2 regions of the Litchfieldia luteola genome follow, and region 2 is predicted to be linked to the other one. Evidence: a T-box and tRNA genes for the amino acid it is inferred to sense, from the RefSeq annotation. Region 2 holds a T-box; the other holds one or more tRNA genes.
What was found. The T-box of region 2 lies ahead of tyrS (tyrosine--tRNA ligase). A T-box ahead of a tRNA ligase gene usually reads a tRNA of that ligase, here a tRNA-Tyr.

Region 1 (3,252 bases), on a different contig from region 2:
ATTTGCTGTGCCATTTTATTACCATGAGCATACGTCCTTTTATCATAACGAATAACAGCAATACCCTGTTGAGCAAGGCCCCAGGCAATATCACGAAAAGGCTTATATGCAAATGCTGTTTCATCCTGATCACTCGGACCTGAACCGTGTATCAAAACAACAGCTGGAAGCGCCTCTTGATTATCTTTCGGTAGGGTTAAAGTACCATTTAACTCATATTCAGTATTTTCACCGACAATAATCTTCTCTTCCACTACTTCCTCTTTAAATACCTTCTCTTCATTTGCACATCCAGCTACAACCAGTAGCATTATTAACATTAACAACTTTTTACTAATTCGTAAAACATTCACTAAATGTCACCTCTATTTCAAAAAATAACGAGAAACTCGATAGAAAATATGTAAATAAGTGTCCTAATAGCTTATACGTTACAATTTATAAAAGGTTTCTTCCAAATTGTAATTGATGGTTTAAAGTGAATGTGAGTAGAATGCATTGATTATTTGAGCTAACAGTTATAGTTAAATGAGAACATAAAAAAACCTCACACAATTAAGTGTGAAGCTTGATTTATCAGCGTTTTTAGCTATCTAGTAATACCGGTGGCCGGGGTCGAACCGGCACTCCAGAGGAACACGATTTTGAGTCGTGCGCGTCTGCCAATTCCGCCACACCGGCAAAATATTGCCATTATTCGTATGTCTAAGTTGAAAATATGCCGAGGACCGGAATCGAACCGGTACGGTAGTCACCTACCGCAGGATTTTAAGTCCTGTGCGTCTGCCAGTTCCGCCACCCCGGCATGATAAAAAGGATGGTCTTTTTTGGAGGCGACACCCGGATTTGAACCGGGGATAAAGGTTTTGCAGACCTCTGCCTTACCACTTGGCTATGCCGCCGTCTGGAGCGGAAGACGGGATTCGAACCCGCGACCCCCACCTTGGCAAGGTGGTGTTCTACCACTGAACTACTTCCGCAAAATGGCTGGGCTAGCTGGATTCGAACCAACGCATGACGGAGTCAAAGTCCGTTGCCTTACCGCTTGGCTATAGCCCAATGAAGAAGCTCTATTGATAAAATATTATTTAAAATAAAATGGGGCGACTGATGGGAATCGAACCCACGAATGCCTGAACCACAATCAGGTGCGTTAACCACTTCGCCACAACCGCCATAGACAAAAAAATTTGGCAGGGGCAGTAGGAATCGAACCCACACCGGAGGTTTTGGAGACCTCTGTTCTACCGTTAAACTATGCCCCTATTAAGTTTTAAAAAAAATGGTGGAGGGGGACGGATTCGAACCGCCGAACCCGGAGGGAGCGGATTTACAGTCCGCCGCGTTTAGCCACTTCGCTACCCCTCCACAAAAAAAGGAATGGTGCCGGCGAAAGGAGTCGAACCCTCGACCTACTGATTACAAGTCAGTTGCTCTACCAACTGAGCTACACCGGCAAATTATTAATTTGTATTAAAAAATGGTGGCTCAGGACGGAATCGAACCGCCGACACAAGGATTTTCAGTCCTTTGCTCTACCAACTGAGCTACTGAGCCAACATATGGCGGTCCCGACCGGGATCGAACCGGCGATCTCCTGCGTGACAGGCAGGCATGTTAACCGCTACACCACGGGACCTTGGTTGCGGGGACAGGATTTGAACCTGCGACCTTCGGGTTATGAGCCCGACGAGCTACCGGACTGCTCCACCCCGCGATAATAAATATGAAACGTTATTTTCGCTTTGCGAAAAAACGTTGGTGGAGGATGACGGGATCGAACCGCCGACCCCCTGCTTGTAAGGCAGGTGCTCTCCCAGCTGAGCTAATCCTCCAGATGTGTTTAATGGTGACCCCTACGGGATTCGAACCCGTGTTACCGCCGTGAAAGGGCGGTGTCTTAACCGCTTGACCAAGGGGCCAATATATAAGTTATAGTGGCGGAGAGCAAGGGATTCGAACCCTTGAGACAGTGGTAACCGCCTACACGATTTCCAATCGTGCTCCTTCGACCACTCGGACAGCTCTCCAGAATGGCTCCACAGGCAGGACTCGAACCTGCGACCGATCGGTTAACAGCCGATAGCTCTACCACTGAGCTACTGTGGAATATTAGGAAATACTATTTATTAAAATACAAGCCTAGCAACGTCCTACTCTCACAGGGGGAAACCCCCAACTACCATCGGCGCTGAAGAGCTTAACTTCCGTGTTCGGCATGGGAACGGGTGTGACCTCTTCGCCATTGTCACTAGACTTATTTAATAAGACAATTTCTATTATAATATCTTTATAGAAATTATCAAGAGGAAATTTTTGTTCCTTCAAAACTAGATAACGATAAGACATTCAAGTAAAGAATAAGTGGTTAAGTCCTCGAACGATTAGTATCAGTCAGCTCCACACGTCACCGCGCTTCCACCTCTGACCTATCAACCTGATCATCTTTCAGGGTTCTTACTAGCTTGCGCTATGGGAAATCTCATCTTGAGGGGGGCTTCATGCTTAGATGCTTTCAGCACTTATCCCTTCCACACATAGCTACCCAGCGATGCCCTTGGCAGAACAACTGGTACACCAGCGGTGTGTCCATCCCGGTCCTCTCGTACTAAGGACAGCTCCTCTCAAATTTCCTACGCCCACGACGGATAGGGACCGAACTGTCTCACGACGTTCTGAACCCAGCTCGCGTACCGCTTTAATGGGCGAACAGCCCAACCCTTGGGACCGACTACAGCCCCAGGATGCGATGAGCCGACATCGAGGTGCCAAACCTCCCCGTCGATGTGGACTCTTGGGGGAGATAAGCCTGTTATCCCCGGGGTAGCTTTTATCCGTTGAGCGATGGCCCTTCCATGCGGAACCACCGGATCACTAAGCCCGACTTTCGTCCCTGCTCGACTTGTAGGTCTCGCAGTCAAGCTCCCTTGTGCCTTTACACTCTGCGAATGATTTCCAACCATTCTGAGGGAACCTTTGGGCGCCTCCGTTACATTTTAGGAGGCGACCGCCCCAGTCAAACTGCCCACCTGACACTGTCTCCCATGCGGATCACGCATGAGGGTTAGAATTTCAATACAGCCAGGGTAGTATCCCACCGATGCCTCCACCGAAGCTGGCGCTCCGGCTTCTACGGCTCCTACCTATCCTGTACAAGCTGTACCAAAATTCAATATCAGGCTGCAGTAAAGCTCCACGGGGTCTTTCCGTCCTGTCGCGGGTAACCTGCATCTTCACAGGTACTATAATTTC
Region 2 (3,252 bases):
GGAAGGGAAAATTATTAATGTAAGCAGAAAAGAAAATAGTGAGCTCTTTGCACTTGTTATTGGGGGATATGGACTTTTCGGGGTCATTCTTGATGTTGAATTAGAGCTTACTGATGATGAATTGTACGAAATGAATACAGTTTCAATGGACTATAAAGAGTATGCTGCATATTTTACAAAAGATGTTAAAGGAGATCCTAGCGTGCGTATGCACCTTGCAAGGATATCAACTGCACCGGAGAATTTTTTAACTGATATGTATGTAACAAATTATGTTCTTTCAAAGGAAGAGCTGAAAGAACATACCCAGCTAAAAAAGGACCGCTTTACATGGTTAACAAAGTTTACGCTAGGATTATCTCGTCAATATGACTGGGGAAAGGATTGGTTTTGGACATTACAACAGTCCTATTTTCATAATACCAATGGCTCTCTTATTTCTCGTAATAATGTTATGCGCTCAGAATCTAAGTTTTTAGAATATGAAAATAGTAATGATACCGACGTCCTTCAAGAGTATTTTGTTCCGATTGATCTTTTTCCTCGGTATATTGACGAATTACGAACGGTGTTATCAAATGAGGATCTGAATCTAATTAACATAACAATCAGATATGTGTCGAAGGATGAGGACGCAGTTCTTTCTTATGCAAAAGATAATATGTTTGCACTTGTGCTATTAATTAATCAAGGATTTAGTGAGAGTGATCAACAGAAAACGAAAGAGATTGTTCAAAAAATGATAGATGTTACTTTATCCCATAATGGCAGTTATTATCTACCCTATATGCCATACCCAACAAAAGAACAAATGTTAAGGTCTTACCCTAGAGCTGAGGAGTTTTTTCAAAGAAAGCTAATCTATGATCCTGAAGAAAGATTTATGAACTTCTTTTATGAAAGGTACAAATAGATATGGAAAATCATAAGAAATTGAAATGGTTAATAATAACTCAAAGCTCAGTATTTTTTGCCAGTAGTCTTATCTTTCCGTTCTATATTCTTTTCATAAATAATATCGGTTCAAATTACAGTCAGTTCGGTCTATCCTACGGTTTGTTTGCTTTAAGTGCAGCTCTTGTCCACCCAATAGCCGGACGGTTATCCAGTAAATTTGATAATCAGTATTTTTTACTCGTTAACTCGTGGGGAATGGCACTTGTACTGCTCTATTATCCTCATATAAGTAGTATAGAACAAGTTTACATCTTACAATTACTGCTAGGCATATTTGGAGCCTTGCAAAAGCATGGAGAAAAGACACTAATTGCCAGTCTTACCGACGATGCCGAACGAGGAATAAATATTGGCAATTACCATTTTTGGACTTCCATTTTTTCTGCAATCGCTATTTTTTTCGGTGGTGTCTTAGCTGACTTCTTTACTATTCACATTATTTTTTATAGTAGCTCCATTATCTATTTTGTTAGTGGGTTACTTATTTACAGGACAAATATATTAAACAAAAAAGAGTTGTAATTACTTAATTTTTCGGTTAAAATAACAAAAATCAACTAAACTTTATATTTTTAAAAAGTTATGATGGGAACACAGTAGTGACTTATCTCCCTGTTTTAGAGAGCTGATGGTTGGTGCAAATCAGCACAAAGATAAGAGCGAATTACCTCCCTGAACTTTCTTTGCGAACCTTTAAATCTCCTAGAATCTATCTTGGACAGTAAGAATTAGCAAAGAACGGCTAAACCGTTATTCGATCTTGAGTGGAAGAATCTAATTCTTCAACAAGGGTGGTACCGCGTAATCCACGTCCCTTTTTTTAGGGGCGTGTTTTTTTATTTTTTTGAGGAAAAGGAGGATTTACAATGAGTGATTTTTTTGAGCAGTTAACAAGTGAACAACGTATAGAAGTAGAGAGGCAGCTTGCGATTTATAGTAATGGAGTATCAGAGGTAATTCCGTTAAATGAACTAAAAATAAAAGTTGCAAAATCAATCTTAAAAGAAAAGCCATTGAAAATTAAGCTTGGCCTAGATCCTTCCGCACCAGATGTTCACTTAGGGCATACAGTTGTGTTAAATAAGCTAAAGCAATTTCAAGAAAATGGGCATGTTATTCAATTAATTATAGGTGACTTTACAGGCAAAATAGGTGATCCTACTGGAAAGTCTGTTGCAAGAAAGCAACTAACAAATGAGGAAGTACAGCATAATGCAAAAACCTATTTTGAACAGTTTAGCAAAGTACTCGATATGGATAAGGTTGAGCTATATTACAACTCTAAATGGTTATCAGAGCTTAACTTAGAGGATGTCATTAACTTATCTGCAAGTATAACGGTAGCCAGATTACTCGAACGAAATGACTTTTCAGAAAGATTATCAACAGGGAAACCAATTTCTTTACATGAATTTTTCTATCCATTAATGCAAGGGTATGACTCAGTCATGCTTGAAAGTGATGTAGAGCTCGGTGGAACGGATCAACATTTTAATGTTCTAATGGGAAGACATCTTCAAGAACACTATGGTAAAGAAAAGCAAATTGTAATCATGTTACCATTGCTAGAAGGACTCGATGGTGTAGACAAAATGTCTAAATCGAAAAACAACTACATTGGGGTCGATGAAGAACCGAACCAAATGTATGGAAAAACGATGTCCATTCCAGATGAACTTATTACGAAATACTTCAACTTAATAACAGATTTATCAGTTGAAGAGAAGAACAAAATCTCTGAGGGACTTTCTGAAGGAACACTACATCCAAGAGATGCTAAAATGCTTTTAGGCAAGACGATTGTAAGAATGTACCATAGTGAGGAAGCAGCGCGAAAGGCAGAAGAGCATTTTACAACAGTGTTCCAGAAGGGGTCTTTACCAGATGACATTCCAGTCGTTGAATGGAAAGGCGACTCTGAAGTAGGAATTCTTGATTTGCTTGTTGAGTTAAATTTACAAAGTTCAAAAAGTGAAGCGCGTAGAATGATACAAAATGGTGGCGTTCGATTGAATGAAGAAAAAGTAAGTGATGTAAATGTACTAGTAACAATTATAGACGGGTTAATCTTACAAGTAGGCAAACGAAAATTTGTTAAACTAACAAAATAAGTGAAGCGATCCTTCTATATTAGGAGGATCGCTTTTAACTAGTCCATCTTATTTAAAAGAGGAGCAATAATATCAATCCGATTTGTCCATATTCCCCCAAAATATTCTTCAGGTAGTCGTTCAAGATCCTCTTTTTGATCAAAACCTTCTGAGAACCCACCGTCTCCAGCAACTACTATAACTC

Region 1: it has a tRNA-Tyr gene. The T-box ahead of tyrS (tyrosine--tRNA ligase) is inferred to sense a tRNA for this amino acid. The anticodon was not compared.

What each region holds. Positions count from the first base shown of each region.
Region 1 is NZ_JAGGKM010000001.1:1,149-4,400, reverse strand. It holds gene J2Z26_RS00095 (alpha/beta hydrolase family protein) at 1-353, opposite strand, end outside; tRNA gene J2Z26_RS00090 (tRNA-Leu) at 601-681, opposite strand; tRNA gene J2Z26_RS00085 (tRNA-Leu) at 720-805, opposite strand; tRNA gene J2Z26_RS00080 (tRNA-Cys) at 829-902, opposite strand; tRNA gene J2Z26_RS00075 (tRNA-Gly) at 906-980, opposite strand; tRNA gene J2Z26_RS00070 (tRNA-Gln) at 985-1,059, opposite strand; tRNA gene J2Z26_RS00065 (tRNA-His) at 1,100-1,175, opposite strand; tRNA gene J2Z26_RS00060 (tRNA-Trp) at 1,192-1,265, opposite strand; tRNA gene J2Z26_RS00055 (tRNA-Tyr) at 1,284-1,368, opposite strand; tRNA gene J2Z26_RS00050 (tRNA-Thr) at 1,382-1,457, opposite strand; tRNA gene J2Z26_RS00045 (tRNA-Phe) at 1,482-1,557, opposite strand; tRNA gene J2Z26_RS00040 (tRNA-Asp) at 1,564-1,639, opposite strand; tRNA gene J2Z26_RS00035 (tRNA-Met) at 1,641-1,717, opposite strand; tRNA gene J2Z26_RS00030 (tRNA-Val) at 1,760-1,835, opposite strand; tRNA gene J2Z26_RS00025 (tRNA-Glu) at 1,848-1,922, opposite strand; tRNA gene J2Z26_RS00020 (tRNA-Ser) at 1,939-2,030, opposite strand; tRNA gene J2Z26_RS00015 (tRNA-Asn) at 2,035-2,109, opposite strand; rRNA gene rrf (5S ribosomal RNA) at 2,141-2,256, opposite strand; partial or broken rRNA gene J2Z26_RS00005 (23S ribosomal RNA) at 2,365-3,252, opposite strand, start outside.
Region 2 is NZ_JAGGKM010000004.1:469,753-473,004, reverse strand. It holds gene J2Z26_RS14285 (FAD-binding oxidoreductase) at 1-913, shown strand, start outside; gene J2Z26_RS14280 (MFS transporter) at 916-1,479, shown strand; T-box leader at 1,531-1,776, shown strand; gene tyrS (tyrosine--tRNA ligase) at 1,824-3,068, shown strand; gene J2Z26_RS14270 (glycerophosphodiester phosphodiesterase family protein) at 3,107-3,252, opposite strand, start outside.